DNA from 4 places in the Pseudomonas sp. MT92 genome. Region 2 is predicted to be linked to each of the others. Evidence: predicted binding sites of a transcription regulator. Region 2 holds the regulator's gene; each other region holds the start of a gene.

What was found. Region 2 encodes sigma-54, which starts transcription at its own class of promoters, with help from an activator protein. Its sites were predicted from a motif close to ANTGGCATNNANNTTGCTNT; they were not measured.
Region 1: glnA (type I glutamate--ammonia ligase) is a predicted target of sigma-54. The motif match lies at 2,892-2,911, and genes of this name have one in related genera.
Region 3: AC1Q6D_RS16730 (flagellar basal body rod protein FlgF) is a predicted target of sigma-54. The motif match lies at 5,930-5,949, and genes of this name have one in related genera.
Region 4: AC1Q6D_RS19385 (CmpA/NrtA family ABC transporter substrate-binding protein) is a predicted target of sigma-54. The motif match lies at 2,117-2,136, and genes of this name have one in related genera.

What each region holds. Positions count from the first base shown of each region.
Region 1 covers NZ_JBXAFA010000015.1:53,558-61,124, reverse strand. The annotation lists gene typA (translational GTPase TypA) at 1-1,083, opposite strand, end outside; gene thiI (tRNA uracil 4-sulfurtransferase ThiI) at 1,223-2,677, opposite strand; gene glnA (type I glutamate--ammonia ligase) at 3,006-4,412, shown strand; gene AC1Q6D_RS25480 (cupin domain-containing protein) at 4,595-5,014, shown strand; gene AC1Q6D_RS25475 (DUF4124 domain-containing protein) at 5,040-5,555, shown strand; gene glnL (nitrogen regulation protein NR(II)) at 5,872-6,957, shown strand; gene ntrC (nitrogen regulation protein NR(I)) at 6,954-7,567, shown strand, end outside.
Region 2 covers NZ_JBXAFA010000011.1:151,840-159,406, forward strand. The annotation lists gene tldD (metalloprotease TldD) at 1-1,058, shown strand, start outside; gene yjgA (ribosome biogenesis factor YjgA) at 1,107-1,631, opposite strand; gene pmbA (metalloprotease PmbA) at 1,740-3,086, shown strand; gene AC1Q6D_RS20850 (HPr family phosphocarrier protein) at 3,175-3,450, opposite strand; gene rapZ (RNase adapter RapZ) at 3,466-4,323, opposite strand; gene ptsN (PTS IIA-like nitrogen regulatory protein PtsN) at 4,326-4,790, opposite strand; gene hpf (ribosome hibernation-promoting factor, HPF/YfiA family) at 4,803-5,111, opposite strand; gene AC1Q6D_RS20870 (RNA polymerase factor sigma-54) at 5,186-6,679, opposite strand; gene lptB (LPS export ABC transporter ATP-binding protein) at 6,864-7,567, opposite strand, start outside.
Region 3 covers NZ_JBXAFA010000008.1:151,173-158,739, reverse strand. The annotation lists gene flgK (flagellar hook-associated protein FlgK) at 1-1,117, opposite strand, end outside; gene flgJ (flagellar assembly peptidoglycan hydrolase FlgJ) at 1,128-2,417, opposite strand; gene AC1Q6D_RS16745 (flagellar basal body P-ring protein FlgI) at 2,428-3,498, opposite strand; gene flgH (flagellar basal body L-ring protein FlgH) at 3,556-4,251, opposite strand; gene flgG (flagellar basal-body rod protein FlgG) at 4,304-5,089, opposite strand; gene AC1Q6D_RS16730 (flagellar basal body rod protein FlgF) at 5,135-5,875, opposite strand; gene AC1Q6D_RS16725 (replication initiation protein) at 6,314-6,538, opposite strand; partial or broken gene AC1Q6D_RS16720 (inovirus Gp2 family protein) at 7,337-7,567, opposite strand, start outside.
Region 4 covers NZ_JBXAFA010000010.1:103,545-111,111, forward strand. The annotation lists gene AC1Q6D_RS19380 (ANTAR domain-containing response regulator) at 196-771, opposite strand; gene AC1Q6D_RS19385 (CmpA/NrtA family ABC transporter substrate-binding protein) at 787-1,998, opposite strand; gene AC1Q6D_RS19390 (quinone-dependent dihydroorotate dehydrogenase) at 2,227-3,246, shown strand; gene rmf (ribosome modulation factor) at 3,394-3,609, opposite strand; gene rlmKL (bifunctional 23S rRNA (guanine(2069)-N(7))-methyltransferase RlmK/23S rRNA (guanine(2445)-N(2))-methyltransferase RlmL) at 4,140-6,410, shown strand; gene AC1Q6D_RS19405 (sensor domain-containing diguanylate cyclase) at 6,552-7,567, shown strand, end outside.

The DNA.
Region 1 (7,567 bases), on a different contig from region 2:
ACGGCCGGAAACCTTGAACTTGTCAGCCGAGTCGCCTTCTTCAACGCGCAGTGCAACGTTGTACAGCAGCTCTTTGTCCAGACGTTCCTTGATGTTACGGGAAGTCACGAACTTGCCTTCTTTACCGCAGAAAGGCGAGTCGTTTACCTGGAAGGTCATGGAAACGGTTGGCTCGTCAACGGTCAGAGGCTTCATCGCTTCCGGGGTGTCGAGCTGGCACAGGGTGTCGGAGATGAACAACTCGTCCATACCGCTGATGCACACGATGTCGCCGGCAGCTGCTTCTTCAACGTCGACACGGTGCAAACCGTGGTGACCCATCAGCTTCAGGATACGACCGTTACGCTTTTTGCCGTCGGCGCTGATCGCCACAACCGGAGTGTTCGGCTTGACGCGACCACGAGCGATACGGCCAACGCCGATAACACCCAGGAAGCTGTTGTAGTCCAGTGCGGAGATTTGCATCTGGAACGGACCGTCACGGTCAACAGCCGGCGCAGGTACGTTGTCGACGATCGACTGGTACAGCGGGGTCATGTCTTCAGCCATTTCGTTGTGGTCCAGACCGGCAATACCGTTCAGGGCCGAGGCGTAGACGACTTTGAAGTCCAGCTGTTCTTCGGTGGCACCCAGGTTGTCGAACAGGTCGAAGATCTGGTCCAGAACCCAGTCCGGACGCGCGCCTGGACGGTCAACCTTGTTGATGCACACGATTGGACGCAGGCCGGCTTCGAAAGCCTTCTTGGTCACGAAACGGGTTTGCGGCATAGGGCCGTCTTGAGCGTCAACCAGCAGCAGAACGGAGTCGACCATCGACATTACGCGTTCAACTTCGCCGCCGAAGTCGGCGTGGCCCGGGGTGTCCACGATGTTGATGTGGTAGCCGTTCCAGTTGATGGCGGTGTTTTTCGCCAGAATGGTAATACCGCGCTCTTTTTCCTGGTCGTTGGAGTCCATCACGCGCTCGTCGTTGAGCTCGTTGCGCTCCAGGGTGCCGGATTGACGCAGGAGTTTGTCTACCAGGGTGGTTTTACCATGGTCAACGTGGGCAATGATGGCGATGTTGCGTAGATTTTCGATCACTTGTGTATCTCGATCAGAGGATTCGGTGTGCTGACAGGTCGTGGCAGCGATTAACAGTAGCGTCCGTGAAAGCCGTTACAGCTTGACGGCGGCGTCGGGGGGCCGGTGACGCAAGCCACAGGCAAACAGCCCCGGGCACTTAGCTCGGTCGATAAACGCGCACATTGGCATGCCCCTCACTGAGCAAATGGTGGGCATGCAGGCGACTCATCACGCCTTTGTCGCAATACAACAGGTACTGGCGAGTAGGGTCCAGTTCCTTGAAACGAGCGTTCAGAGCATAAAACGGCATCGTTTGTACCTCGATACCAGCGAGTTCCAGCGGGTCATCCTCGGCGGCATCCGGGTGGCGGATGTCGATCACGATCTGACCGGCCAGCGCTTCGCTGACTTCTTCAATCTGAACGTCCTGGCCCAATTCATCGATCACGCGATCGATCGGCACCAGTTTGGCGTTCTCGAGCGCACGCTCAAGCACCGCCATGTCGAATTCTTTCTCTTCGTGCTCCACCCGATGGCGCTTGGCCGCCGTCTTGGGATTCACCGAAATGACCCCGCAGTACTCCGGCATGTGCCGGGCGAAGTCGGCGGTGCCGATTTCGTTGGCCAGGTCGATGATGTCCTGCTTGTGGCTGGCGATCAGTGGGCGCAGCACCAGCTTGTCGGTCACGCAGTCGATCACGGACAGGTTCGGCAGTGTCTGGCTCGAAACCTGGGAAATCGCCTCACCGGTAACCAATGCGTCAATGTGCAGGCGATCGGCGATTTGGGACGCAGCGCGCAACATCATACGCTTCAATACTACGCCCATATGACTGTTATCGACTTTACCGAGAATTTCTCCCAGCACTTCCTCGAACGGCACACTGACAAATAACACGCGTTGGGAGCTGCCGTACTTCTTCCAGATGAAATGCGCGACTTCCATAACGCCCAATTCATGGGCCCTGCCACCCAGGTTGAAGAAGCAGAAATGGGCCATCAGGCCACGGCGCATGATCTGGTAGGCGGCGACGGTCGAGTCGAAACCGCCGGACATCAGGACCAGCGTTTGCTCCAGCGCGCCCAGCGGATAACCGCCGATGCCGTTGTGCTGGCTGTGGATCACGAACAACCGTTGGTCGCGAACTTCGATGCGGACTTCGATTTCAGGCTTTTTCAGGTCGATCCCGGCGGCACCGCACTGACGGCGCAACTGGCTGCCGACATATTTCTCGATGTCGATCGAGCTGAATGGGTGCTTGCCGGCGCGCTTGCAGCGCACCGAAAAAATCTTCCCGGCCAGTGCATCACCGTAGTGCTGCTTGCACTTTTCGACGATGTCGTCGAAATCGCCCAGCGGGTATTCGTCGATCTGCAGGAAATGCGCGATGCCCGGCATGCAGCTCAGGCGCTCGCCCATCTCTTTCAAGGCCTTGGGGTCGCTGACACGGGTTTCCAGCTCGAGGTTGTCCCACACACCGTTCACCACCACAGCCGGGTCCAGATCGCGGAGCACGGCACGGATGTTCTTGGCCAATTGGCGGATGAAACGCATCCGTACCGGGCGGCTCTTGATGGTGATCTCGGGAAAGACTTTTACGATTAGTTTCATGAAAACAGCGCGCGCTGGGCCAGCCGAAAAAGGGGGGCGCGGATTATAGCGGAAATTGCTCAAGGTTTAACCAGTTAATGTGCAGAAGGTTTTGCACGCACCAAAACAGGTCACTTTGAGGCCTGAGCGCCACATTAAGGGGCGCAAATTCAAGCATTTATAGGCCTCGCACCTCTATAAGCGTGAAATTGGGGCAAAAAACCCATGCTGGGGCACTGGCATGCAATTTGCTCCCTTGTGAGGCAGGTTGCCTTGGCAGAGTATTCGCGCCGGCATCACAAACATTTAAGGGCATCCACTACCAGCCCTAAGCCACCCGGAGGACACTATGTCGAAGTCGGTTCAACTCATCAAAGATCATGACGTCAAGTGGATTGATCTGCGGTTCACGGACACCAAAGGCACTCAGCACCACGTGACCATGCCGGCTCGCGACGCGCTGGATGAAGACTTCTTCGAAGTCGGCAAGATGTTCGACGGTTCTTCCATCGCTGGCTGGAAAGGCATCGAAGCCTCCGACATGATCCTGATGCCGGACGATTCCACCGCCGTTCTCGACCCGTTCACCGAAGAGCCGACCCTGATCCTGGTCTGCGACATCATCGAACCTTCGAGCATGCAAGGCTACGATCGCGACCCGCGTGCGATCGCCAAGCGCGCCGAAGAGCACCTGAAAGCCACCGGTATCGGTGACACCGTGTTCGCCGGTCCAGAGCCAGAGTTCTTCATCTTCGACCAGGTCAAGTTCAAGTCCGACATTTCCGGTTCCATGTTCAAGATCTACTCCGAACAAGGTTCCTGGATGTCCGACCAGGACATCGAAGGCGGCAACAAGGGCCACCGTCCAGGCGTCAAAGGCGGCTACTTCCCGGTTCCACCGTTCGACCACGACCACGAAATCCGTACCTCCATGTGCAACGCACTGGAAGAAATGGGCCTGACCGTCGAAGTTCACCACCACGAAGTGGCAACTGCCGGCCAGAACGAAATCGGCGTCAAGTTCAACACCCTGGTGAAGAAAGCCGACGAAACCCAAACCCTGAAGTACGTCGTGCACAACGTTGCCGATGCCTACGGCCGTACCGCTACCTTCATGCCTAAGCCTCTGTACGGCGACAACGGCTCGGGTATGCACGTACACATGTCCATCTGGAAAGATGGCAAGAACACCTTCGCAGGCGAAGGCTATGCCGGCCTGTCCGATACCGCCCTGTACTTCATCGGCGGCATCATCAAGCACGGTAAGGCCCTGAACGGCTTCACCAACCCGGCCACCAACTCCTACAAGCGTCTGGTTCCAGGTTTCGAAGCGCCAGTAATGCTGGCCTACTCGGCTCGCAACCGTTCTGCTTCGATCCGTATTCCTTACGTGTCGAGCCCGAAAGCCCGCCGTATCGAAGCGCGCTTCCCGGATCCGGCTGCCAACCCGTACCTGGCGTTCGCCGCACTGCTGATGGCTGGCCTGGACGGCATCCAGAACAAGATCCACCCTGGCGACGCCGCTGACAAAAACCTGTACGACCTGCCGCCTGAAGAGGCGAAAGAGATCCCACAAGTTTGCGGCAGCCTGAAAGAAGCCCTGGAAGAGCTGGACAAAGGTCGTGCGTTCCTGACCAAAGGCGGCGTTTTCAGCGACGACTTCATCGACGCTTACATCGCTCTGAAAAGCGAAGAAGAAATCAAGGTTCGTACCTTCGTACACCCACTGGAATACGAGCTGTACTACAGCTGCTAATCCGGTAGCGCCTGCGCAAGCGGCGTGACAAAAAAGAGGCCTTCTTCGGAAGGCCTTTTTTGTGGGCAGTTTCCGACAACTGCTTGCTCATTCTCCTCGGACATTCACAGCATCGTCCGGCATCAATCCATTCGAGTAGCTCGTAGCCTATATCGACTTGCTTGAATTCAATGGATGGAAGAATGAAGACCTGCCTGCTCACACCCCTGATCGCCACTTTGACCACTGCGTTGCTGGGCTGCAGCCCCGCCTCACCTCCGGCGGGTATCGAACGTAAAATCCTGCTGCAAACCAGCACATCCTGGGACAGCACGCCTTACATTCGCTACCCCGACGCCGCACCCGAACTGTCAATGCTCAAACTCAAGATACCTGCCAACACCGAACTCGACTGGCATACCCACCCAATCCCCAACGCGGCATACATTCTTGCGGGCGAATTGACGGTGGAGAGCAGGGACAACGGCAAGATCCAGCACTTCAAACAGGGCGACGCGCTGGCTGAAATGGTCAATATCACGCATCGTGGAAAGACCGGTAACAAGCCGGTAGAACTTATTGTGTTCTATGCTGGCAGCCAAGGTATTCCATTGTCGGAGTAATCCTCGCGGCCCACCTGGAGTCTGAATGCGGCTGTTATCAATGCTTTTGCTGCTGTCTTTGGCTTTTCCCGTGATGGCGCAGATTTACAAATACACCGACGCCGATGGCAACACCGGATACAGCAATCAACCACCAGATGGCGTTAAAGCTCAACCCGTCGAGTTGCCACCGCTCAACAGTGTCGAAAGTCAGCCGCCGAGAATACCGGAACCGCCAGCCAAAGCCGGCAACCGCGAACAACCTCACGTCACGTATGAGGTACTGGAACTCACTGGCCTGCCCGTCACCGAAGCCCTGCGCGCCAACGACGGCACCTTCACCGTCAACGTACTCATCAAGCCCCGCCTGCAAGGAACGCATCTGCTCAGACTGTGGCTGGACGATCAACCGTATGGCCAGCCCGGCAACGTACCGATCCTGCAACTGGTGAATATCGATCGCGGCCAGCATCGTCTCGCCGTGCAAGTGATCGACGGCGATACGGTCATACAGCAAAGCCCAACCGTGACGTTTACCCTGCAACGGATGCATAAGCGTTGAACGCCTGGCGCTGATCGCTTGCCGGTACACGCTGCCGGAATCGGGTCTTCAGCGGCCAACCCGCCACAAAAAAGTCGGCGCCTGCGCTTCTCCCCATCTCGTTCAGGTTTGCGCACTATATTGGTGCGATTGGTTGCACTCACGTCGAAATCCAACCCATTTTGGTTCGAAAGTACCCGCAAAAGCTGGCAGAGCGCCACGCAATCGAGCGTCAAACGCCTGTTTCAGGGGGGCGACGCTTCTTTTCGGAGCCTTGGTTTGGTTTTTGCAGTTTCCTCGTATCAGCTCTTAATTCATGCGCCAAAAGAGGTCCTGAATGACCATCAGTGACGCACTACACCGCTTGCTACTCGACAACCTGACCACCGCGACCATCCTGCTCGATGCCGAATTGCGCCTTGAGTACATGAACCCGGCTGCGGAAATGCTCCTGGCCATCAGCGGCCAGCGTAGCCATGGGCAGTTCATCAGCGAGTTGTTCACCGAGTCCACCGAGGCCCTGAATTCCTTGCGCCAGGCGGTGCAGCAGGCGCATCCGTTCACCAAGCGCGAAGCGATGCTCACCGCCCTCACCGGCCAGACCCTGACGGTCGATTACGCGGTCACGCCGATCCTGAGCAATGGCGACACCCTGCTGTTGCTCGAAGTCCATCCCCGTGACCGTTTGCTGCGGATCACCAAGGAAGAAGCGCAGCTGTCGAAACAGGAAACCAGCAAGATGCTGGTGCGTGGCCTGGCGCACGAAATCAAGAACCCGCTGGGCGGGATTCGTGGCGCTGCGCAATTGCTGGCCCGCGAACTGCCGGAAGAAAGCCTGCGCGATTACACCAACGTGATCATTGAAGAAGCCGATCGCCTGCGTAATCTGGTGGATCGCATGCTCGGCTCCAACAAACTGCCGTCGCTGGCCATGTGCAATATCCATGAAGTGCTGGAGCGCGTCTGTCACTTGGTCGAGGCCGAAAGTCAGGGCTGCATCACATTGGTGCGCGATTACGACCCAAGCATTCCGGACGTCCTGATCGACCGCGAACAAATGATTCAGGCCGTGCTGAACATCGTGCGTAACGCAATGCAAGCGATCAGCAGCCAGAACGAGCTGCGCCTGGGCCGCATCACGCTGCGCACCCGTGCCATGCGCCAATTCACCATCGGCCACGTACGCCATCGTCTGGTGACCAAGATCGAAATCATCGACAACGGCCCGGGCATTCCTGCGGAACTACAGGAAACCATTTTCTTTCCCATGGTCAGCGGCCGTCCGGACGGTACCGGGCTGGGCTTGTCCATTACCCAGAACATCATCAGCCAGCACCAGGGCCTGATCGAGTGTGACAGCCACCCGGGCCACACCACTTTCTCGATCTTTCTGCCACTGGAACAAGGAGCCACATCGACATGAGCCGTAGTGAAACCGTGTGGATCGTCGATGACGACCGTTCTATCCGTTGGGTCCTGGAAAAAGCCTTGCAACAAGAAGGCATGACCACGCAAAGCTTCGACAGCGCCGATGGCGTGATGAGCCGCCTGGCTCGCCAGCAGCCGGACGTGATCATCTCCGACATCCGCATGCCAGGCGCCAGCGGCCTGGACCTTCTGGCACGGATTCGCGAACAACACCCACGGCTGCCGGTGATCATCATGACCGCGCACTCCGATCTGGACAGCGCTGTCGCGTCCTACCAGGGCGGTGCGTTCGAATACCTGCCCAAGCCGTTCGATGTCGACGAGGCGGTGTCCCTGGTCAAGCGCGCCAACCAGCACGCCCAGGAACAGCAAGGACTCGAAGTCGCCCCGACCCTGACCCGTACCCCCGAAATCATCGGCGAAGCGCCGGCGATGCAGGAAGTGTTTCGCGCCATCGGGCGCTTGAGCCACTCCAACATCACTGTGCTGATCAATGGCGAATCGGGTACCGGTAAAGAACTGGTGGCCCACGCCCTGCACCGTCACAGTCCGCGCGCGGCGTCGCCGTTCATTGCGCTGAACATGGCGGCGATCCCCAAAGACCT
Region 2 (7,567 bases):
AAGTGCTGACCCGTGCCGAGAAAGTCGATCTGCTCAAACGCATCGATGCCGCGACTCGCGCGCTCGATCCGCGCATCCAGCAAGTCACCGTCAGCATGGCGGGTGTCTGGGAACGGATTCTGGTGGCCTCCACCGACGGCGGGCTGGCGGCGGATGTGCGACCTCTGGTGCGTTTCAATGTCAGCGTGATCGTCGAGCAGAACGGCCGTCGTGAGCGCGGCGGTCATGGCGGTGGCGGTCGCACCGACTACCGTTATTTCCTCGCCGAAGATCGCGCCATGGGCTATGCCCGCGAAGCGTTGAGACAGGCGCTGGTCAACCTGGAGGCCATTCCGGCGCCGGCCGGTACGTTGCCGGTGGTGCTTGGCTCCGGTTGGTCGGGTGTGTTGCTGCACGAAGCGGTTGGCCACGGTCTGGAGGGCGATTTCAACCGTAAGGGCAGTTCAGCCTACAGCGGACGCATGGGCGAGATGGTTGCGTCCAAGCTTTGCACCATCGTCGATGACGGCACCCTGGCGGGGCGTCGTGGCTCCTTGAGCGTTGACGACGAAGGTACGCCGACCGAGTGCACGACGCTGATCGAAAACGGCGTACTCAAAGGCTACATGCAGGACAAACTCAACGCGCGCCTGATGGGCGTGGCCCGTACGGGTAACGGCCGTCGCGAATCCTACGCGCACCTGCCAATGCCGCGCATGACCAACACCTACATGCTCGCCGGTGAAAGCGATCCGGCCGAAATCATCGCCTCGGTGAAGCGCGGTATCTATTGCGCCAACCTCGGCGGCGGCCAGGTGGATATCACCAGCGGCAAGTTCGTGTTCTCCACCAGCGAGGCGTATCTGATCGAAGACGGCAAGATCACCGCTCCGGTCAAGGGCGCGACTCTGATCGGCAACGGGCCTGAAGCCATGAGCAAGGTGTCGATGGTCGGCAACGATCTGTCGCTCGATAGTGGTGTGGGGACGTGTGGCAAGGATGGGCAGTCGGTGCCGGTGGGTGTCGGCCAGCCAACGCTGAAGATTGATGCGATCACCGTGGGTGGCACGGGCGCGTAAGGCGTGGAGCTGCGGGTGAGCCGCCAGGCGACTCACCCGATCAGAGTCTCAGCGCAGACCGCGTTGAGTCTCGTCCAGCTCACGGATGTACTTGAAGATTTTACGGCTCGATGCCGGTGGCTTGTTGGTCGCCAGCTCGTGCTGGGCCTGACGGATCAGGGAGCGCAATTGCTGGCGATCAGCCTCCGGGTAGTCGATGACGAACTTTTCCAGGACTGCATCGTCGCCGGCGATCAGGCGATCACGCCAGCGCTCCAGGTTATGGAAGCGTTCGTTGTATTGGCGAGTGGAGGCATCGAGTTGATCAAGCAAGACCAGAATGGCGTCAGTGTCCTGATCGCGCATCAGTTTGCCGATGAACTGGAGGTGCCGTTTACGCGCGATGTTCGCCGTGTGCTTGGGCGCATCGGCCAAGGCCCGGCGCAAAGCGTCGGTCAAGGGCAGTTTTGCCAGCAAGTCAGGCTTGAGTGTCGTAAGGCGTTCGCCAAGGTCAACCAGAGCATGCAGCTCGCGTTTGACCTGGGATTTGCTTTTTTCTCCCGTATCGAGGGAGTCGTCGTAAGAATCAACCATGGTGGCCGTCCGCAAAGAAACGCCGCCATGATAACCAGTCGGGGGCCGCTTGTCCGGCCCGGTCGCTCGATGACCTATTCCGAAAGCAGAATTTGAGTGGAGAACAGCATGAGTGCAGTTGAAAGCGTCGGCCCACAAGCGTTGCCGGCACTGCAAGAACAAGTCGAGCAGATCATCGCTGAAGCCAGGCGCCAGGGGGCCAGTGCCTGTGAAGTGGCGGTGTCCCTGGAGCAGGGCCTGTCGACCACGGTGCGCCAGCGCGAAGTCGAAACCGTCGAATTCAATCGTGATCAGGGATTCGGTATCACCTTGTACGTTGGCCAGCGCAAGGGGTCGGCCAGCACCTCGGCCAGCGGTCCAGAGGCGATTCGTGAGACCGTAGCCGCCGCCTTGGCCATTGCCAAACACACCTCGGAAGACGAAGCGTCGGGTCTGGCGGATGCTGCTCTGATGGCGCGTGACGTTCAGGATTTCGACCTGTTCCACCCATGGGATATCACGCCGGAGCAGGCAATCGAGCAGGCGCTGACCTGTGAAGCGGCCGCATTTGCTGCCGACAGCCGGATCAAGAATGCCGATGGCACTACGCTGAGCACTCATCAAGGCTGCCGTGTCTATGGCAACAGCCACGGTTTTATCGGCGGTTATGCGTCGACCCGGCACAGCCTGAGCTGCGTGATGATCGCCGAGGCCGATGGTCAGATGCAGCGCGATTATTGGTATGACGTGAATCGCCAGGGCAATTTGCTGGCTGATCCGGTGAGCATTGGCCAGCGTGCCGCACAACGGGCGGCAAGCCGTCTCGGCGCGCGTCCGGTGCCAACCTGCGAAGTGCCGGTGCTGTTTTCCGCCGAGTTGGCCGGTGGTTTGTTCGGCAGCTTCCTGTCGGCGATTTCCGGCGGCAGCCTGTATCGCAAGTCATCGTTCCTTGAAGGCACCCTGGGTCAGAAGCTGTTTCCTGAATGGCTGACCATCGATGAGCGTCCGCATTTGATGCGTGCCTTGGGCAGCGCGGCCTTCGATGGCGATGGTCTGGCGACTTACGCGAAGCCGTTCGTTGAAAAGGGCGAGCTGGTGTCCTACATCCTCGGTACTTACTCCGGTCGCAAGCTCGGCATGCCGAGCACCGCGAATGCCGGAGGCGTGCATAACCTGTTCGTCACCCATGGTGATGAAGATCAGGCGGCCTTGCTGCGTCGCATGGGGCGTGGCCTGCTGGTGACCGAATTGATGGGGCAGGGCCTGAATATGGTCACGGGCGACTACTCCCGTGGCGCGGCGGGTTATTGGGTCGAGAACGGTGAAATTCAGTTCGCGGTCCAGGAAGTGACCATCGCCGGTAACATGCGTGACATGTTCAAGCAGATCGTTGCCGTGGGTAATGACCTGGAACTGCGCAGCAATATCCGTACGGGGTCGGTACTGATCGAGCGGATGACGGTGGCAGGCAGCTAAACTCCCCTGTCACAAAAAAGGCGCACCACCTGATGGGTGGTGCGCCTTTTTTTGTGGGCTATCGAGCGGGTTTGGCCTCGATACGCGTTTACTCGCCTTCGTCGAAATAGCGGTTGATCAGGTCTTTCAACGCATCCAGCGCCTTTTGCGCGTCTTCGCCTTCGGTGTTGATGTAGATTTTGGTGCCCTTGCCAGCCGCGAGCATCATCATTGCCATGATGCTTTTGCCGTCGACCGTAGATTCCGGAGTGCGTCCGACTCTGATCGTGCAGTCCTTGAATTCACCGGCGACTCCGACGAATTTTGCAGAAGCACGGGCGTGCAGGCCCAGCTTGTTGATGATTTCGATTTCCAGAGCAGGCATCGCGGTGTGAATCCTTTAGCTGAGGTCGCGGTGGCGGACCTGGACGTTCTTCAGGGATTGTTGCAGCGTCTTGCCCAAGCGTTCGGTCAGGTAGACGGAGCGGTGATGTCCGCCCGTGCAGCCGATGGCAATGGTGACATAGGCGCGGTTGCTGGCGGCAAAGCGGGGCAACCATTTGAGCAGATATGTGGAAATGTCCTGGAACATCTCTTCCACGTCCGGCTGGGCTGCCAGGTACTCGGCAACCGGTTGATCAAGCCCGGACTGCGCCCGAAGCTCGGGTTTCCAGTAGGGATTGGGCAGGCAGCGCACGTCGAATACCAGGTCGGCATCCACGGGCATGCCACGCTTGAAACCAAAGGACTCCACCAGGAAGGCTGTACCGGGTTCCGGCTGGTTCAACAGGCGCAGCTTGATCGTATCCCGTAGCTGATACAGGTTGAGGTTGGTGGTGTTGACTTTGAGATCGGCAAGGTCGGCTATGGGGCCGAGCAGGCTGGTTTCATCGTTGATCGCTTCAGCCAGCGAACGATTGGCACTGCTCAGCGGGTGACGACGACGGGTTTCCGAAAAACGCTTGAGCAAGGTTTCTTCGTCGGCATCCAGGTACAGAACATCGCACTGGATATGCCGGCTGCGGACTTCTTCGAGCAATTCGGGGAATCGCGACAAGTGACTTGGCAGGTTGCGAGCATCAATGGACACGGCCACCAGCGGCTGTGCCAGTTCGGTGTGGATCAATGCGCGTTCGGCGAGTTCCGGCAGCAACCCGGCGGGAAGGTTGTCGATGCAGTAGTAGCCACTGTCCTCGAGTACATCAAGGGCGGTGCTTTTACCTGAGCCGGAGCGGCCACTGACGATGATCAAGCGCATGATTACTGACCGTTTTGCTCGTCCAGGACAACCTGATACAAGGCTTCATTGCTCGGGGCGCTGCGCAGTTTTTCGCGCACTTCCTTGCGGTCGAGCATGCTGGCAATTTGGCGCAAAAGTTCCAGGTGCGCATCGGTAGCGGCTTGCGGGACCAGTAGAACGAACAACAGGTCAACCGGTGCGCCGTCGATGGCGTCGAAATCTATGGGAGCATCGAGGTGCATCAGGGCACTGATGGGTGAAGAGCAGCCCTTCAGGCGACAGTGGGGAATGGCGATGCCGTTGCCAAAACCCGTCGAGCCGAGTTTTTCACGGGCAATCAACGCCTCGAAGACATCTTGCATCTCCAGATCCGGCACTTCCCGGGCGATCAGGTTGGCAATTTGTTCGAGGGCTTTCTTTTTACTGCCGCCCGGCACGTTCACAAGGGAACGGCCGGGGGTCAGGATGCTTTCAAGTCGGATCATGGGTTGGGGGTGTTAACGACCGGTAGCGCCCTGGAGGAGGCTCTGGGTCTTTTCCTTATGCTTTTTGAGTTGTTTATCCAGCTTGTCGGTCAGTGCGTCGATCGCCGCGTACATATCGGTATGTTCCGCGTTCGCGACCACTTCATTGCCGGGAATATGCAGCGTGGCTTCGATTTTCTGCTTCAACTTTTCGACGGTCATCGTGACCTGTACGTTGGTGATCTTGTCGAAGTGCCTCTCTAACCGTTGGAGTTTTTCGCCGATGTAGGTGCGAAGAGGTTCGGTCACTTCCAGTTGGTGTCCACTGATGTTGACTTGCATACAGCTTCTCCTTCGTTGCCAGTGCATAAAGCGGTAGATCAAATGATCTACCACTGGAACGCTGTGGCGTGGCTCTACATCAACCGCTTGCGTTCGCTCGAAGGCGCGATCCCCAGGGATTCGCGGTACTTGGCGACGGTGCGGCGAGCCACCTGAATGCCTTGTGCCTCCAGTAAACCAGCGATCTTGCTGTCACTCAACGGCTTTTTCTGATTTTCCGCGGCAACCAGTTTTTTGATGATCGCGCGGATCGCCGTGGACGAGCATTCGCCGCCTTCGGAGGTGCTGACATGGCTGGAGAAAAAGTACTTCAGTTCATATATGCCCCGAGGGGTATGCATGAATTTCTGTGTGGTCACCCGTGAAATTGTCGACTCGTGCATGCCAACCGCCTCGGCGATGTCATGCAGGACCAACGGTTTCATGGCTTCGTCGCCGTACTCCAGGAAGCCGCGCTGATGCTCGACAATCTGGGTGGCAACTTTCATCAGGGTTTCATTGCGGCTTTGCAGGCTCTTGATGAACCAGCGGGCTTCCTGCAACTGATTGCGCATGAACGTGTTGTCGGCGCTGGTGTCGGCGCGACGCACGAAACCGGCGTACTGGGCGTTGACCCGAAGACGCGGTACCGATTCCTGGTTGAGTTCCACCAGCCAGCGTTCGTTGTCCTTGCGCACGATCACGTCGGGAACCACGTATTCGGCTTCAGTGGATTCGATTTGCGAGCCCGGGCGCGGATTAAGGCTTTGAACCAGTTCGATCACTTGGCGCAGCTCATCTTCCTTGAGCTTCATGCGGCGCATCAGCTGGCTGTAATCGCGGCTGCCGAGCAAGTCGATGTAGTCGGTGACCAGGCGCTTTGCTTCGGCGAGCCAAGGGGTTTTGGCCGGCATCTGGCGTAATTGCAGCAGCAGGCATTCGCCCAGGTTGCGGGCGCCGATTCCGGCGGGTTCGAATTGCTGGATGCGGTGCAGGACGGCTTCGATTTCGTCCAGTTCGATGTCCAGCTCCGGGTCGAAGGCTTCGAGTATCTCCTCGAGCGTCTCGTCCAGGTAGCCCTGATTGTTGATGCAATCGATCAGGGTCACGGCGATCAGGCGATCGGTGTCGGACATGGGCGCCAGGTTCAATTGCCACAGCAAATGGCTTTGCAGGCTTTCACCGGCCGATGTGCGGGTGGTGAAATCCCACTCGTCGTCATCGTTGCTCGGCAGACTGCTGGCGCTGGTCTGGTAAACGTCTTCCCAGGCGGTATCGACGGGCAGTTCGTTGGGGATACGCTCGTCCCAGTCGCCTTCCTCGAGGTTATCAACCGTCGGTGCGCTTTCCTGGTAGGAGGGTTCCTGAATGTCGGGGTTGGGTTTCTGTTCGGCGTTGTCGGCCAAGGGGTCGCTGTTATCGAAGTCGTCGCCTTCTTCCTGGCGTTCGAGCATCGGATTGGACTCCAGGGCCTCCTGGATTTCCTGTTGCAGGTCCAGGGTCGACAATTGGAGCAGGCGGATGGCCTGTTGCAGCTGCGGTGTCATCGTCAGCTGCTGGCCCATTCTCAAGACTAGCGATGGTTTCATGGCAGGGGCTAAACACCTTATTCGCCGGCGCACATGCGCCATCCACTACAGGGCGCCGGAGCGCCAAACATAAGCAAATTATATGCCTGAAACTGAAGTGTTTGCCTAGAGCGCTGTAACAATAAAAAAGTGTTGATTTTTTATCGAGACAAGCGCTCGGTCGACTAGCCAGACACCTCGGTGCTTACAGGCGGAACTCATGGCCCAAATACACTTCCTTGACCAGATCGTTGGCCAGGATGGTTGCAGCGTCGCCTTCGGCGATCAATTGGCCATCGTTGACGATGTAGGCGGTTTCACAGATGTCGAGGGTGTCACGGACGTTGTGGTCGGTGATCAGCACGCCAATGCCCTTGGCCTTGAGGTGATGGATGATCTGTTTGATGTCGCCTACCGAAATCGGGTCCACGCCGGCGAAGGGCTCGTCGAGGAGGATGAATTTCGGGTTGGTGGCCAATGCCCGGGCGATTTCCACACGGCGGCGTTCGCCACCGGACAGGCTCATGCCGAGGTTGTCGCGGATGTGGCTGATGTGGAATTCCTGCAGCAGGCTTTCCAGCTCCTTGCGGCGACCGGCCTTGTCGAGTTCCTTGCGGGTCTCCAGGATCGCCATGATGTTGTCGGCGACCGAGAGTTTGCGGAAGATCGACGCTTCTTGCGGCAGATAGCCGATACCGGCCTTTGCGCGGCCGTGCATTGGCTGGTGGCTGACGTCCAGGTCGTCGATCAGTACGCGGCCCTGATCGGCCTGTACCAGGCCTACGATCATGTAGAAACAGGTGGTCTTGCCAGCGCCGTTAGGGCCTAGCAGGCCAACGATCTGACCGCTGTCGATGGACAGGCTGACATCACGGACGACCTGGCGGCTCTTGTAGCTCTTGGCCAGAT
Region 3 (7,567 bases), on a different contig from region 2:
AGTCTGTGGCGCTGGTGAACGTCACCTTGTAATCGTTGGTGGTCAGCTTGCCGCTGTCTTCAATGCTGACATCGAAGTTGCCCGAGCCGGCGCTGTTGCCGATCGTGGCAATGCTGCGCTGAGCCATGTTCGTGGCACTGTTGATGTTGTTGAACAGATTGCCGCCGAAATTACCGTTCTTGTCGATGCCTTGGGCCTGGATGCTGTTCATCTGATCGGCGACGACGAGCGCCACACGACCCAACTCGTTCATGGCCGGATCGAGTACTTCGCTGCGATAACGCAGCAGGCCGCCGATTTCACCACCGGTCGTGATCGATGTGATGTCGATGGTGCTCGATCCACGATTGAGCTGCAGCGATACACGTCCCGGATCAGCCTTGCTTGGCACCGTCTCCAGTTTGTTGACGGTATTGCCAATCACCAACGGCTGACCGCTGCCCAGATAGATGTCTACGTTTCCTTCACGCTCAACAAACTGCGCACCGGTAAAGGTTGAAAGCTGACGCATGGTTTCGTTGCGAGCATCCAGCAGGTCATTTGGCGCACCGCCCGAACTGGAGACTTCGCTGATTTTCTTGTTCAACTGCGCCACAGTAGTAGCCAGCTTGTTGACCTGATCAGCCATGCTGGTCAGGTTGCCGTTGATGTCGGCGTTTTGCGAGTTCAACTGGCTGGAGATCGAGTTGAAGCGGTTGCTCAGGGCCTGCGCATCGCTGAGCAGCAACTGACGGGAAGCGTCGTCGCCGGGCTTGGCATTGACGTTCTGCACCGAAGCAAAGAACTTGGTCAGTGCGCCGTTGAGGCCGGTGCCGCTGTCGGAAAGCAACTTGTCGAGCGGCGTGACCTGGCCCAGGTAGGCAGCCGAATCACTGTTGAGCGATGTCGTGGTCTGCAACTGTGCATCGAGGTAGCTGTTGTACACCCGGCGCACATCGGCCAGTGTCGTGCCGGTGCCGATGTAGACGTTGCCGTACTGAATCGACGCCTTGGAGCCCTGCACGGTTTGCTGGCGCGAATAACCGGCGGTGTCGACATTGGAAATGTTATTGCCGGTAGTCATCAATGCAGACTGGCTAGCGGACAAACCCGACATCCCGATATTGAGCAAACTCATGATTCAGACCTTATAAATTCGTTGAAACGCCCGCCGCAGCGTAGTTCTGGTAACTCGTCATCTGCCTGGCTATCTGCGAAATCTTGCTTGCGTAGTCCGGGTCGGTTGCGTAACCGGCCTTTTGCAACTCGCGTACAAACTGTTCTGGGTTATCGGCCGACTTCACGACATCTTGATAGCGATTGTTGGTCTGCAGCAAAGTCACAAGGTCGTGGAAGCTGTCCTTGTAGGAATCGTAGGAACGGAACTGGGCCGTCTCCCTGACCATCTCGCCATTCCTGAATTCGCTGGTGATCGCCCGCGCCGAATCTCCCTTCCAGCTGCTGCCGGCCTTGATGCCGAACAGGTTGTGACTACTGCTGCCATCCTGGGCGCGCATGACCGATTTGCCCCAACCGGTTTCCAGGGCGGCCTGGGCCACCAGGTAACGCGGGTCGACGCCGATGCGCGCGGCGGCTTCCTTGGCCATCGGCAGCATAGTGTTGACGAATTCGTCGGCGGAGCTGAAGGCTTTTTTCGCCGGCGCGAGCGGAATCTGCGCCATGGCACGACCGTAAATCTGCATACCGCCGCCGGCAGCCGTGTCCGTTTGCGAAGCGAGCCAGTCGCCGTTGTACAGGGGGCCGGAACCGCTGCGAGTGCTCTGCGGCAACTGGATTTTGTTCTGCACCGTGGCGGCGGTCGCAGCGGTGGTCGAGGCCGAAGGCACCAGACCCGCCAGCAAGCGGTCAGCCAGTTTCGGCGGCAAGGCAAGACGCCGCTGATTGATCATCGCCATGTCGTTGCGGTGCGCGCCCTCGCCCGTCGGCGCATGGACCGACCGCGAAGCCCACAACGGACGCTGTCCATTGACTCGCGAAAGCGGCCCACCGGTTGCGACTGTACCGGCGGCCACCGGTGTCTGCGCTGCTGCCTTTGCCGCTTCCTGCTTGGCCGCCGACGCTGCGGCCGCCTCACCGGGAGCCATCGGCTTGTTCTTCGACATCTGCCGCATCAGCACGTCGGCCAGACCGATACCACCGCCCTCGCGGGACATGGAGACGGCCAACTGCTGGTCGTACATTTCCTGGTATTGCTTGGCCGCTGGCGTGTTAAGCGGATTGTCCTGACCGAGCGCCTCGGTGGCCGAGCGCATGGATTTGAGCATTTCACCGAGGAACAGCGACTCGAATTCCTGCGCAACCTTGCGCATATTGCCATCGCTGTTCTTGTCGCCGACCTTGAGCTGGTTCAGACGATTGAGGTCCGAGTAGGAACCCGAATCGCTGCTGCTGACCAGACCGCTCTTGCGCATATCCATGATGCCGTCCTCAGATCACGATCAGATCGGCTTGCAACGCGCCGGCCTGCTTCAGAGCTTCGAGGATCGCCATCAAGTCACCCGGGGCCGCGCCGACCTGATTCACCGCCCGCACGATTTCGTCGAGGGTGGTGCCGGGGCCGAATTTGAACATCGGCTTGGCTTCCTGCTGGGCATTGACTTTGGAACGAGGCACGACCGCTGTCTGACCATTGGACAGAGGGCCCGGCTGGCTGACGATCGGGTCTTCGGTGATGGTCACTGTCAGGCTGCCGTGGGTCACGGCGGCCGGTGAAACCTTGACGTTCTGACCAATCACGATGGTGCCGGTACGGGAGTTGATGATGACTTTCGCCACCGCCTGGCCCGGATCGATTTCGAGGTTTTCGATGATCGACAGGTAGTCGACCCGCTGACTCGGATCCAGCGGCGCACTGACGCGAATCGAACCGCCGTCGATGGCCTGGGCCACGCCAGGGCCGAGCATGTCGTTGATCTTGTCGACGATGCGCTTGGCGGTGGTGAAGTCGGAACGGTTGAGGTTCAGCGTCAGGCTGTTGCCCTGGTTGAAACCGCTCGGCACCGCTCGCTCGACCGAGGCTCCGCCCGGGATGCGACCGGCCGACGGAACGTTGACGGTGATTTTCGAACCGTCGCGGCCTTCAGCATCGAAACCGCCCACCACCAGGTTGCCCTGGGCGATGGCATAGACGTTACCGTCGATACCCTTGAGCGGCGTCAGCAGCAAGGTACCGCCACGCAGGCTCTTGGAGTTACCGATGGACGAAACGGTGATGTCGACCTGCTGTCCCGGCTTGGCGAACGCTGGCAAGTCAGCACTGATCGACACGGCCGCGACGTTCTTCAACTGCACGTTGCCTGATCCCGGCGGTACCTTGATACCGAACTGCGAGAGCATGTTGTTGAAGGTCTGCAGGGTGAACGGGGTTTGCGTCGTCTGGTCACCGGTGCCGTTAAGCCCGACCACCAGCCCGTAACCGATCAATTGGTTGGAACGCACGCCGGAAATACTGGCGATATCCTTTAGCCGCTCGGCTTGAGCACCCAGCGACAAGGACATCAACAGCGCAGCTGCGATCAGGTGCTTGAAGTTCAACTTGCTCACCAAAAAAGCCACCTAGAAAGGGAACAGCGGGCTGAGGAAGAAACGGTCGAACCAGCCTGGCTGACTCGCATCGGCAAACGAACCGGTGCCCGAATAGGTGATGCGCGCATCGGCGACGCGAGTCGACGAAACAGTGTTGTCGGTAGCGATGTCATCGGCACGCACGAGCCCTGCGATCCGCACCAGCTCATCCCCGGTGTTGAGGGTCATCCACTTCTCGCCTCGCACGGCAATGATGCCGTTGGGCAACACGTCGGCGACGGTCACGGTGATCGAGCCGGTCAGGGTATTGCCCTGGGCTGCCTTGCTGTCGCCTTTGGTCGCACGGTCACCTTCGTAACTGGCGCTCAGACTCAGGTCGCCACTACCAAACGGGTTGTTGGTATTGGGCGTAGAACCGAACAGCGACGTCAGGCCGATGCCGGTCTTGCTGTTCTTGGCCACCTGCGAGTTGGCGTTTTTACTGGCCTGGGTCTTCTCGTTCAGCGTGATGGTGATGATGTCACCGACCCGAAACGCCTTGCGGTCGCCGTAGAGGTTCTGTTCGAAACCGGCCTGGTAGATCGAGCCGTTGTTCGCGGCAGCCGGCAGCGGCGTACGCGGCAACACCGGGGCATAGTAGGGATCATTGGGCTTGGGTGTCGACGGCACACAGCCCGAGAGCACGGTGACTCCAGTCAATGCCAGAACGGAAACGAAGCGATTCATGACCCTACCTCACGGTGTTGCAGGCGGCCTCATGGCCGCCTCATAGACTTGATTACAGATTCTGCGTTACGAACGAGAGCATCTGGTCGGCGGTGGAGATCACCTTGGAGTTCATCTCGTAGGCGCGCTGAGTGGTGATCATGTTGACCATCTCTTCAACGGTGCTGACGTTGGACGTTTCCAGAGTGTTCTGCAGCGTGGTGCCGAAACCGGCCAGGCCTGGCGTACCGACTTGCGGCGCACCACTGGCGGCGGTTTCCAGGAACAGGTTGTTACCCACGGCCTGCAGGCCGGCCGGGTTGATGAAGTCGGCGGTTTGCAGGTTGCCGATCACCTGGGCAGCCGGGTTGCCGGCAACGGTGATGGACACGGTGCCATCGCGACCGACCGTGAAGGTCTGGGCATCGTTAGGAATGACGATGGCCGGCTCCAGGGCAAACCCGCTGGCGTTGACGATCTGGCCATTGGAGTCCAGGTGGAAGGTACCGTCACGGGTGTAGGACGTTGTGCCGTCAGGCTGCAGAATCTGGAAGAAACCGCGACCATCGATGGCCATGTCCAGCGGCTGCTCGGTGGTCTGCAGGCTGCCGGCGGTGAAGTTCTTCTGGGTGCCGACAATGCGCACACCGGTACCCAGTTGCAGGCCCGACGGCAGTTCGCTGTCCTGGGTCGACTGGGCGCCTGGCTGACGCTTGATCTGATAGAGCAGATCCTGGAACTCGGCGCGGTCACGTTTGAAACCCGTGGTCGACACGTTGGCCAGGTTGTTGGAGATGGTGGTCAGGTTGGTGTCCTGGGCGGACAGACCGGTTTTGGCAACCCATAGAGCCGGAAGCATTCGATTCTCCTCGTGCGCCTGTTTTACGGCGCGACGTTCTGATAGTTAGCTGATCTGCAAGACCCGAGCCATGGCCTGGTCGTCGTCTTTGGCGGTGTTCATCATCTTGATGTGCAGCTCGAATTGCTTGGACAAGGCCAGCACCGAGGTCATCTCTTCCACGGCGTTGACGTTGCTCGACTCGAGGAACCCGGACACCAGCTTGACGTTGGCATCGGCTTGCGCCGGCTGACCGTCCTTGGTGTGGATCGAACCGTCCAGGCCTTTGGTCATGTTCTTGATGTCCGGATTGACCAGCTTGATGCGGTCGACTTCGGCCATCACGCGAGGGCCTTCACCCATCGCACGGATGCTGATGGTGCCGTCTTCGCCCACTTCGATCTGCTGCTCTGGCGGCACGGCAATCGGCCCGCCATTGCCGATGACCGGCATGCCGTTGCCGGCCCGCAATACGCCCAGGGCGTCAACCACCAGACTGCCGGTGCGCACATAGCTTTCACCGCCATCAGGGTTCTGCACGGCCAGCCAGCCGTTGCCTTGCACGGCGACATCGAGGTCGCGACCGGTCTCCACCAGGGCACCCGGTGAAAAGTCCGTGGCCGGGCGTTCGGACATCGCAAACGCACGCGCCGGAAAGCTGTCACCGAACACCGGCATCGAACGCGCCTGCTCCAGGTCTTTCTGGAAGCCGTTGGTGGAGATGTTCGCCAGGTTGTTGGCATGAGCCTTTTGCGCCAGGGCATTCTGGCTGGCGCCGGTCATTGCCACATAAAGGTACTTGTCCAAAATCTTTCCTCTGCCTGCCGGACGTTTGCCGCCCACTGCTGTACTGATGAGCCACAAGCAATTTGCAGACCAACTTGTTCCTGGCGCGGTAAGACCCGGCAAACAAAGGGCTTGAGGGATTGAGCAGGCGCGGAGGGTTTGTATCAGAGACGAAAAACCGGCGGTGTTATGCCGGTGGGTGGCAAGGCTTGACCTGTTGTAGCTGCCCCCCCCCCCCCCCGTGGCAAGGGAGCTTGCTCCCGCTGCGCTGCGAAGCAGCACCGGAATGGATAACCGCAATCTTTCAGGCATATCGTGCAGCAACCACTTTGCCAAAGGTGCTTTGAGCTCAAGTCGGGCCTGGAAATCGATGTGCGCTAGCTCATGCTTACCGAAAAACTGGACGATCTCGTGATCTAGAGCAAGCCAAAACTCTTCATTCTGCCGTTTCCAGCTCAACTATGAGATCAATCTGAACATTTTCCCGTCGCCATCCGAATTCTCAATAAAAAGGCTGGCGGAAGCGATACGTTGCAGGCTGTCTTTCAACCACTTGTAGCTTGTCGTACCTGGGGATCTGCCAATAGCCTGGAGAAAATGGCTGCGTACAAAATGAATCTGTTCCCCAGCTTTACGGCCCTGGGCAAGGAGGAGTGCATGCAGGAAAACATCGTTATCGGCCATGTCCAGTTGTTCGCCCGTATAGAGGGTAGCACTAGTCGGGTAGCCCCAGCTTATTACTGATCCAGCCCCCCCCCTGAGAACCGTACGTGCGATTTTCACCGCATACGGCTCAAGCCGTTAATAAGCCTTGAGGAATTAAGGCGTATCGGCCTCTCTGCGTCCCTGGAGCCAATACACCTTTGCAATCAGTTCCGAGTCGACTACGCCTCCCTCCGATAGTGGTGATAGATGGCAGGCCGCAGACACGCGCTTTCGCCCGTGCTCTATCATGCTGGCCTGATGTCGCTACTTCTGAGATAGTCCCATCAGACTTTATGTAATCAACGACCGCGCAGAAGTCTGCCCGGTTTACCGTGGGGGGTGATGTTCCAACCCCTATCCGAACTATTACAGCCCCGCGCTCGCTTTCTCTGCGACCCCTTACCCAGACGGCCAACAGCTCACCTTACGGCTCACCTGCCCAAAAGGCAGCGGTATGGGCTTACCACGTTCGTTACCTGTCACACGACCAGGTTAGAGCCTGCCTTTTTGCAGGGAGCCTTGTGATGACGTATTTCCACATCCCACAGAAATAACCAACTCCCTACCTTTTGGTTCATGCCTGTCTGCCGCTTTGGCATGTTTTCAGTCATGGCATTTATCAGCAGCTCACTTGCGTTGCTCATACTGGCCAGCCTGGCGCCTCAACGCTCTGTGAGGCACGGCTATAACGCTTGGCGGTTGCAAAACTCCGTTGAAGACAGGACCACTCAACCGTGAGGCCTTCTTTCCTGTCTCGATAAGAGAAATGCGTTGGGATCAGCTCCTGCTGCAGCCTACAGCATGGCTGCCATCCTCAAAGACCTTGGTGGCCGACTTGCACATATAGCTCGTTCGGCTGAAGAACGCAGTCTGCCCCTCCAGATCACCACGATTGAGTTTGTAGATCGACTTGCGTGGGCTCTCGACCAAGCCTCTGACTTCCCCTATCGATAACCCCAAAGCGCTGGCCCATGCTTCTTGCAGGCGATTAAACATGTTGTCCCTGTC
Region 4 (7,567 bases), on a different contig from region 2:
GCGCCTTGAGGGCTGCACCACCCGCCCCGGGCAATGGGGCCAAAACAAAAAAAACGCCGCCACCTGATTCGCCATGGGGCAAATGAGGTGAGCGACGTCTTTGTCGTAGGTGGGGCAACCGCCGTTGGTTACCTGTGGGGATTACTTAGCGAGATCTGTGCCAATACCGTGAAACCGAGTGAGGGCAGCAGGGTTTCAGCCCAGCAGTTCACCCATGGCGATGATCTGCTCCGCCACCTGAATCAGCTTCTGCTGGCGGCTCATGGCCTGGCGGCGCATCAAGGTGTAGGCCTCTTCTTCGTTGCAGTCCTTCATTTTCATCAGCAGCCCTTTGGCCAACTCGATGCGCTTGCGCTCGGCGAGCTGTTGGTCGCGGGCGTGCAGTTGCGCGCGCAGGGCCTGGTCGCTTTCGAAGCGCGCCATGGCCACGTCGAGAATCGGCTGCAAGCGCTGAGCGTGAATGCCTTCGACGATGTAGGCACTGACCCCGGACTTGATCGCCTGGCGCATCACGTCCGGGTCGTGTTCGTCGGTGAACATCACGATCGGGCGTGGTTGGTCGCGACTGACCAGCACCACTTGCTCCATCACATCGCGGCCCGGTGACTCGGTATCGATCAGAATCACATCCGGACGCACCGTTTCGACGCGCCCGGGCAGGTCGATGGTCAATCCTGATTCGTCGATTACCTCGAAGCCGGCCTCGGTCAGTGCCGCCTTCAGGCGTCCGACTTTTTTTGCGGTGTCGTTGATCAGCAGAATACGCAACATGTTCGCAGTCTCCTGTCAGCGGTTGGCTAATCGATGCGAGCTATTGCTCATGGCGTGCAGCTTGAAACTGCGGGCATAACCGGCAGGGTCCGAGCCGTCCCAGACCTTGCCGTCGATCAACTGGCTGCTGCGCATCTCTTTGCCCAGTGCGGCGACGCCGACGGCGCAGGCGGCCTCACGATACAAGTCCAGTTGTTGCACCTGGCGGGCCACCGCCAGGTAATCCGGATCGTCGCGCAACAGGCCCCAGCGACGGAACTGGGTCATGAACCACATGCCATCGGACAGGTACGGCAGATTGACCTCGCCCCCACCGTGGAAGCGCAGGGCGTGCGGATCCTGCCAGCGATTGCCGAGACCGTCGTCGTAGTCGCCCAGCAAACGCGGCTCGATGCATTCGAGCGGCGCATCGAGGTATTGCGCGGCACTGAGCAATTGCGCGGTGCTGCGACGATTTTCAGTGCTTTCTTCGATAAAACGACTCGCCTGCAGAATCGCCATTACCAATGCGCGGGCGGTGTTCGGGTATTGCTCGACGAACGCGCGGGTGCAACCCAGGACTTTTTCCGGATGATCGGGCCAGATGGCCTGGGTGGTCGCCATCGTGAATCCAAGGTTCTGTTGCACCGCACTGGCCGACCAGGGCTCGCCGACGCAGAAACCGTCGATCCGTCCCGCTTGCAGGTGCGCAACCATTTGCGGCGGCGGCACCACTACGCTCTCGACGTCCTGCAACGGGTGAATGCCCTGGCTGGCGAGCCAGTAATACAGCCACATGGCGTGGGTGCCGGTGGGGAAGGTCTGGGCGAAGGTGAGTTTTGGGCGACTTTGGTGCACGTGCCGGTCCAGTGCTTCAGGACTGGTCACACCCAGCGCTTGCAGGCCGTGGGAGAGGTTGATGCTCTGGCCGTTCTGGTTCAGTCCCATCAGCACGGCCATGTCCGTTGGTGCTACACCGCCGATGCCCAGGTGCACGGCGTAGATCAGGCCATAGAGGCTGTGGGCGGCGTCGAGTTCACCACTGACCAGTTTGTCCCGCAGGTTGGCCCAGGATGACTGGCGCTTGAGGTTCAAGGTCAGGCCGTAAGGCTGGGCGAAGCCCTGGGTGGCGGCGACCACGACCGAGGCGCAGTCGCTCAGGGCCATGAAGCCGAGGTTGATTTCGGACTTTTCCGGGGCATCGCTGCCATTGACCCAGGCCAGCGGGCCGGCTGATGGTTCGTTCATCGCGTCTTCACCTTGCAAAAAAAGCGTCGTCCCGCGTCCTTGCACGCGCAAGGGCGGATGACGACGCCATTGTCCTGGCACTCATACCGCCGTTGGCATGGGTGCTGATGTCAGGATCGGTGCAAGGCATATGCCATCGTCCGTTGATTGAATCGCGCGCCTCGCCTGCGGGCCGCTTGCCCGGCTATAATCGCCGCCACTTTTCATAGCCCAGAGTCAAAGCCGCCCATGTACACCCTGGCCCGTCAGCTGTTGTTCAAACTTTCCCCGGAAACCTCCCACGATCTGTCCCTGGACCTGATCGGCGCAGGCGGGCGTCTGGGGCTCAACGGCTTGTTGTGCAAGGCCCCGGCGAAGGTGCCGGTGACGGTCATGGGCCTGGACTTTCCGAACCCGGTGGGACTGGCGGCCGGTCTGGACAAGAACGGCGCGGCCATCGACGGCTTTGCGCAGCTGGGTTTTGGCTTTGTCGAAATCGGCACCGTCACCCCGCGTCCACAACCGGGTAACCCCAAGCCACGTCTGTTCCGCCTGCCGGAAGCCGAGGCGATCATCAATCGCATGGGCTTCAACAACCTCGGCGTCGATCACCTGCTGGCCCGCGTTGCTGCGTCCAAGTACAAAGGTGTGCTGGGCATCAACATCGGCAAGAACTTCGATACTCCGGTCGAGCGCGCGGTCGACGATTACCTGATTTGCCTGGGCAAGGTTTACGCCCATGCCAGCTATGTGACGGTCAACGTCAGCTCGCCGAACACGCCGGGGCTGCGCAGCCTGCAATTCGGTGACTCGCTCAAGCAACTGCTGGCCGACCTGGCCACGCGTCGCGCGGAACTGGCGCTGCGCCACGGCAAACACGTGCCCCTGGCGATCAAGATCGCGCCGGACATGAGCGACGAAGAAACCGCGCAGGTCGCGCAAGCGTTGATCGATACCGGGATGGACGCGGTCATCGCCACCAACACCACCTTGAGCCGCATAGGCGTCGAAGGCATGGAGCATGGTGACGAGGCGGGTGGTTTGTCCGGTGCACCGGTTCGCGACAAGAGCACCCACACCGTGAAAGTACTGGCGGCCGAATTGGGTGGTCGTTTGCCGATCATCGCGGCGGGCGGCATCACCGAAGGCAAGCACGCGGCGGAAAAAATCACCGCAGGGGCGAGCCTGGTGCAGATTTACTCGGGCTTCATCTATAAAGGGCCGGCACTGATTCGTGAGTCGGTAGACGCCATCGCAGCCCTGCGTTAATCCCTGTGGGTATGCCGATGAGTTTTGAACCGACATAAAAAAGGGCTCCTTTAAGGAGCCCCTGGGCCGGAGCCCGCCGTCCGGATGGGACGTGCGTGGTTAATTGGTTGCGTAATCAGATTTTCGTGTCGGAGTGTGTGCCCTGTATTAGCCGACGGCGTGAAGTTCGTTGAGTCTGTGGATTCCCGCAGTGCCGGTCATACCGTCCCAGTTGTCGCCGCGTCCTTCTCGCCAGCCGTTGATCCAGGCTTGGCGTACCGACGGTAGAGTAAATGGGCAAAGCTCACGGGATTTGCCACCAACGCCATATTGATATCCGCGCAAAAACGCTCTTTCCAACGGATCACGCTTAAGTCTTCTCATAGGGTGTAGCCCTCACTTGTTGACTGTTTTCATCGCGTCGACCTCAATCGAGGTCAGGCAGAAAAACTCTGCCGTTGGGGGCTCGCTGCCGGCGTGGCGAGCCAAGGTGTTGGCGTCGTTGCGGCGCCAACCTGAGTTGAGTTCTAACCAATGCGTCACATCGAGGGAATGATCGTTTTGTCATAAGGACGTAACGATAAAGATGCTATGGCCATAAGTAACACGATGTTCGTCGCGTATTTATTGATCAAAGCCCTGTATGATCGGCCCCCCGCAGGATGCCGGGGTTAGTCCTTTGGTGAGAATGTCTCGCGTTGCAGTGCGGGATTATTCGACGAAGGGTCGACTTGTGACATTTTGTTGCATCAACTTTTTTATCTGTCCTTGCATCTAAGCTCATTTAACCCGAGCAGCAGGGGTGGAATGGCACACCTTCGTGCCACGCGGGCGCTCTTCGAGAAAAGCGCCTGATTGAAAACCGGGCAGGCAATGCGTTGCCGGCTCACTCAGCTAAAGGCTCTGGAACTCCCATGTCCGATCGTTTCGAACTCTTCCTCACTTGCCCCAAAGGCCTTGAAGGCCTGCTCATCGAGGAAGCCGTCGGGCTTGGCCTTGAGGACGCTCGTGAGCACACCTCTGCCGTGCGCGGCATGGCCACCATGGAAACCGCTTATCGCCTGTGCCTGTGGTCGCGCCTGGCGAACCGCGTGCTGCTGGTGCTCAAGCGTTTCCCGATGAAGGACGCCGAAGACCTCTATCACGGCGTGCTCGATATCGAGTGGCAAGACCACATGCTCAACGACGGCACCCTGGCCGTCGAGTTCAGCGGTCACGGCTCGGGCATCGACAACACTCACTTCGGTGCCTTGAAGGTCAAGGACGCCATCGTCGACAAACTGCGCACTCCGCAGGGTGATCGCCCGTCCATCGACAAGCTCAACCCGGACCTGCGCATCCACCTGCGCCTGGACCGTGGCGAAGCGATCCTCTCCCTCGACCTGTCCGGCCACAGCCTGCACCAGCGCGGCTACCGCCTGCAGCAGGGCGCGGCGCCGCTGAAGGAAAACCTTGCGGCCGCCATCCTGATCCGTTCCGGCTGGCCACGCATCGCGGCCGAAGGCGGCGCACTGGCTGACCCAATGTGCGGTGTCGGTACATTCCTTGTCGAAGCGGCAATGATCGCCGCCGACATGGCGCCGAACCTGCGCCGCGAGCAGTGGGGCTTCACCGCGTGGCTCGGCCACGTGCCGGCGTTGTGGAAAAAACTCCATGAAGAAGCCGTCGAGCGTGCGGCGGCCGGTCTGGCCAAGCCACCGCTGTGGATTCGCGGTTACGAAGCCGACCCGCGCCTGATTCAGCCGGGCCGCAACAACGTCGAGCGTGCCGGCCTGAGCGAGTGGATCAAGATCTACCAGGGCGAAGTCGCGACCTTCGAGCCGCGCCCGGACCAGAACCAGAAAGGCCTGGTGATCTGCAACCCACCGTACGGCGAGCGTCTGGGCGACGAGGCGAGCCTGCTCTACCTCTACCAGAACCTCGGCGAACGCCTGCGTCAGGCTTGCCTGAACTGGGAAGCGGCCGTGTTCACCGGCGCGCCGGACCTGGGCAAGCGCATGGGCATCCGCAGCCACAAGCAGTATTCGTTCTGGAACGGCGCCTTGCCGTGCAAATTGCTGCTGATCAAGGTATTGCCGGACCAGTTCGTCACCGGCGAGCGCCGCACTCCGGAACAGCGTCAGGCCGAGCGTGAGCAAGCGGTCTACGATCAGGCACCGACCGAGCCGCAAGAGCGCAAGTACAACAAAAACGGCAATCCGATCAAACCGGCTCCGGCACCTGCGCCGGTGATCGAGCAGCCGCGCCTGAGCGAAGGCGGGCAGATGTTTGCCAACCGCCTGCAAAAAAACCTCAAGGCGCTGGGCAAGTGGGTCAAGCGTGAGGGCATCGATTGCTACCGCGTCTACGATGCCGACATGCCGGAATACTCCATGGCCATCGACCTGTATCACGATTGGGTCCACGTTCAGGAATACGCCGCGCCGAAATCCATCGACCCGGAAAAGGCGTCGGCGCGCATGTTCGATGCCCTGGCGGCGATTCCGCAGGCCTTGAACATCGACAAGAGTCGCGTGGTGGTCAAGCGTCGCGAGCGTCAGAGCGGCACCAAACAGTACGAACGTCAGGCTGCGCAGGGCAAGTTCGTCGAGGTCAATGAAGGCGGTGTGAAGCTGCTGGTGAACCTGACCGATTACCTCGACACCGGCCTGTTCCTCGATCACCGGCCGATGCGCATGCGCATTCAGAAAGAGGCCGCCGGCAAGCGCTTCCTCAACCTGTTCTGCTACACCGCGACGGCCAGTGTTCATGCGGCCAAGGGCGGTGCGCGCAGCACCACCAGCGTTGATCTGTCGAAAACCTATCTGGACTGGGCGCGCCGCAACCTGTCGCTGAACGGTTTTTCCGACAAGAACCGCCTGGAGCAGGGCGATGTGATGGCCTGGCTGGAAAATGCTCGCGAAGAGTACGACCTGATCTTCATCGACCCGCCGACGTTCTCCAACTCCAAGCGCATGGAAGGGATCTTCGACGTGCAACGTGACCAGGTGCAGTTGATTGACCTGGCCATGGCACGTCTGGCGGCAGGCGGGGTGCTGTACTTCTCCAACAACTTCCGCAAGTTCGAGCTGGAACCCAACCTCAGCGAGCGTTATGCGGTCGAGGAAATCACCGCCCAGACCATCGATCCGGATTTTGCCCGTAACGGCAAGATCCATCGTGCCTGGAAAATCACGGCCCGCTGACACCGGGAAGATTGGATCCACAGAGCCTTGATTTTTAAAGGCTCTTGGATTCCTTCCGCACTGGTCAAATTAGTGGCTAATAGCTATAACTCCTCTCACGGCCAAAGGGCTTTCCTGCACCTGGCGTTTTGAGTTGCGTTTATGTCGTTGCACGCCGTGCGCCCAAAGATCCTGGGTTTTATCAGCGAAGACGTGTCGGCCTGGCTGGTCGCGCTGCTGGTATTGCTCGTCGGCGGGGTCCTCACCGGGTTGCTCGCCTGGTCGACCCTGAACCTGTTTCACCATCAACTGCGGCAACGTTTCCAACTGCTGGCCAGTGAGCGTTACAGCCGTATCGAAGAACGTTTTGAAGACCAGGAGCAGCGCCTCGATGGCCTGCGTCGGTTCTTTGCCAATTCCGATGCAATCTCCCGTGAAGAATTCAACGGCTATACACAGCCTCTGTTACGCCGTACCCAAGCCTATTCGTTCGCCGAACGCATCAGTGGTGATCAGCGGGCGGCGTTCGAGCGTCGGGTGCGGGATGAGGGCCTGACGAATTTCACCGTGCGTGAGCTCACCGCCGACGGCCAACTGCAACTGGCCGGGGAGCGTGATGAGTACGTGCCGGTACTGTACAGCCAGACACAAAGCAAACTTGGGTCGCCGCTTGGCTACGACTTGCTGGCCCAGCCCTTGCGGCGCGCAACCCTGGAGCGGGCCGACCAGCATCGGGGCATGGCGGTGTCGCAACCGATGCATCTGGTCAGTATCGAGCCGGCTTATGCGCGGGGCGTGCTGCTGGTCGCGCCTGTCATGTCGCGCGATGACCCCGATGCAGCGAAGAACAAGCCCTTTGGTTATGTCATGGCGGTGATCAGCATGCGCCAGTTGCTGGCCGACGGGTTGCCAGAGGCCGGGCGTGACTATCTCTCGGTGCGCATTCTCGACTTATCCACAGACGATCAGCACGAAGTGCTGTTTGAGTCACCCAATGCCCCGGCCCTCAGTGAACTGTCGTCGACTCGCCTGGTGCGCCTGGCGGATCATGATTATCAGGTCGATATCCAGCCCAGCGAGGCCTTCCTGCAGGCCAACCATTCGTCGGTGACCTCGTTGGTGGTGCTCGGCGGTTTGCTCAGTGTGTTGCTCAGTGCCTTGCTTTATGTGCTGGTCAG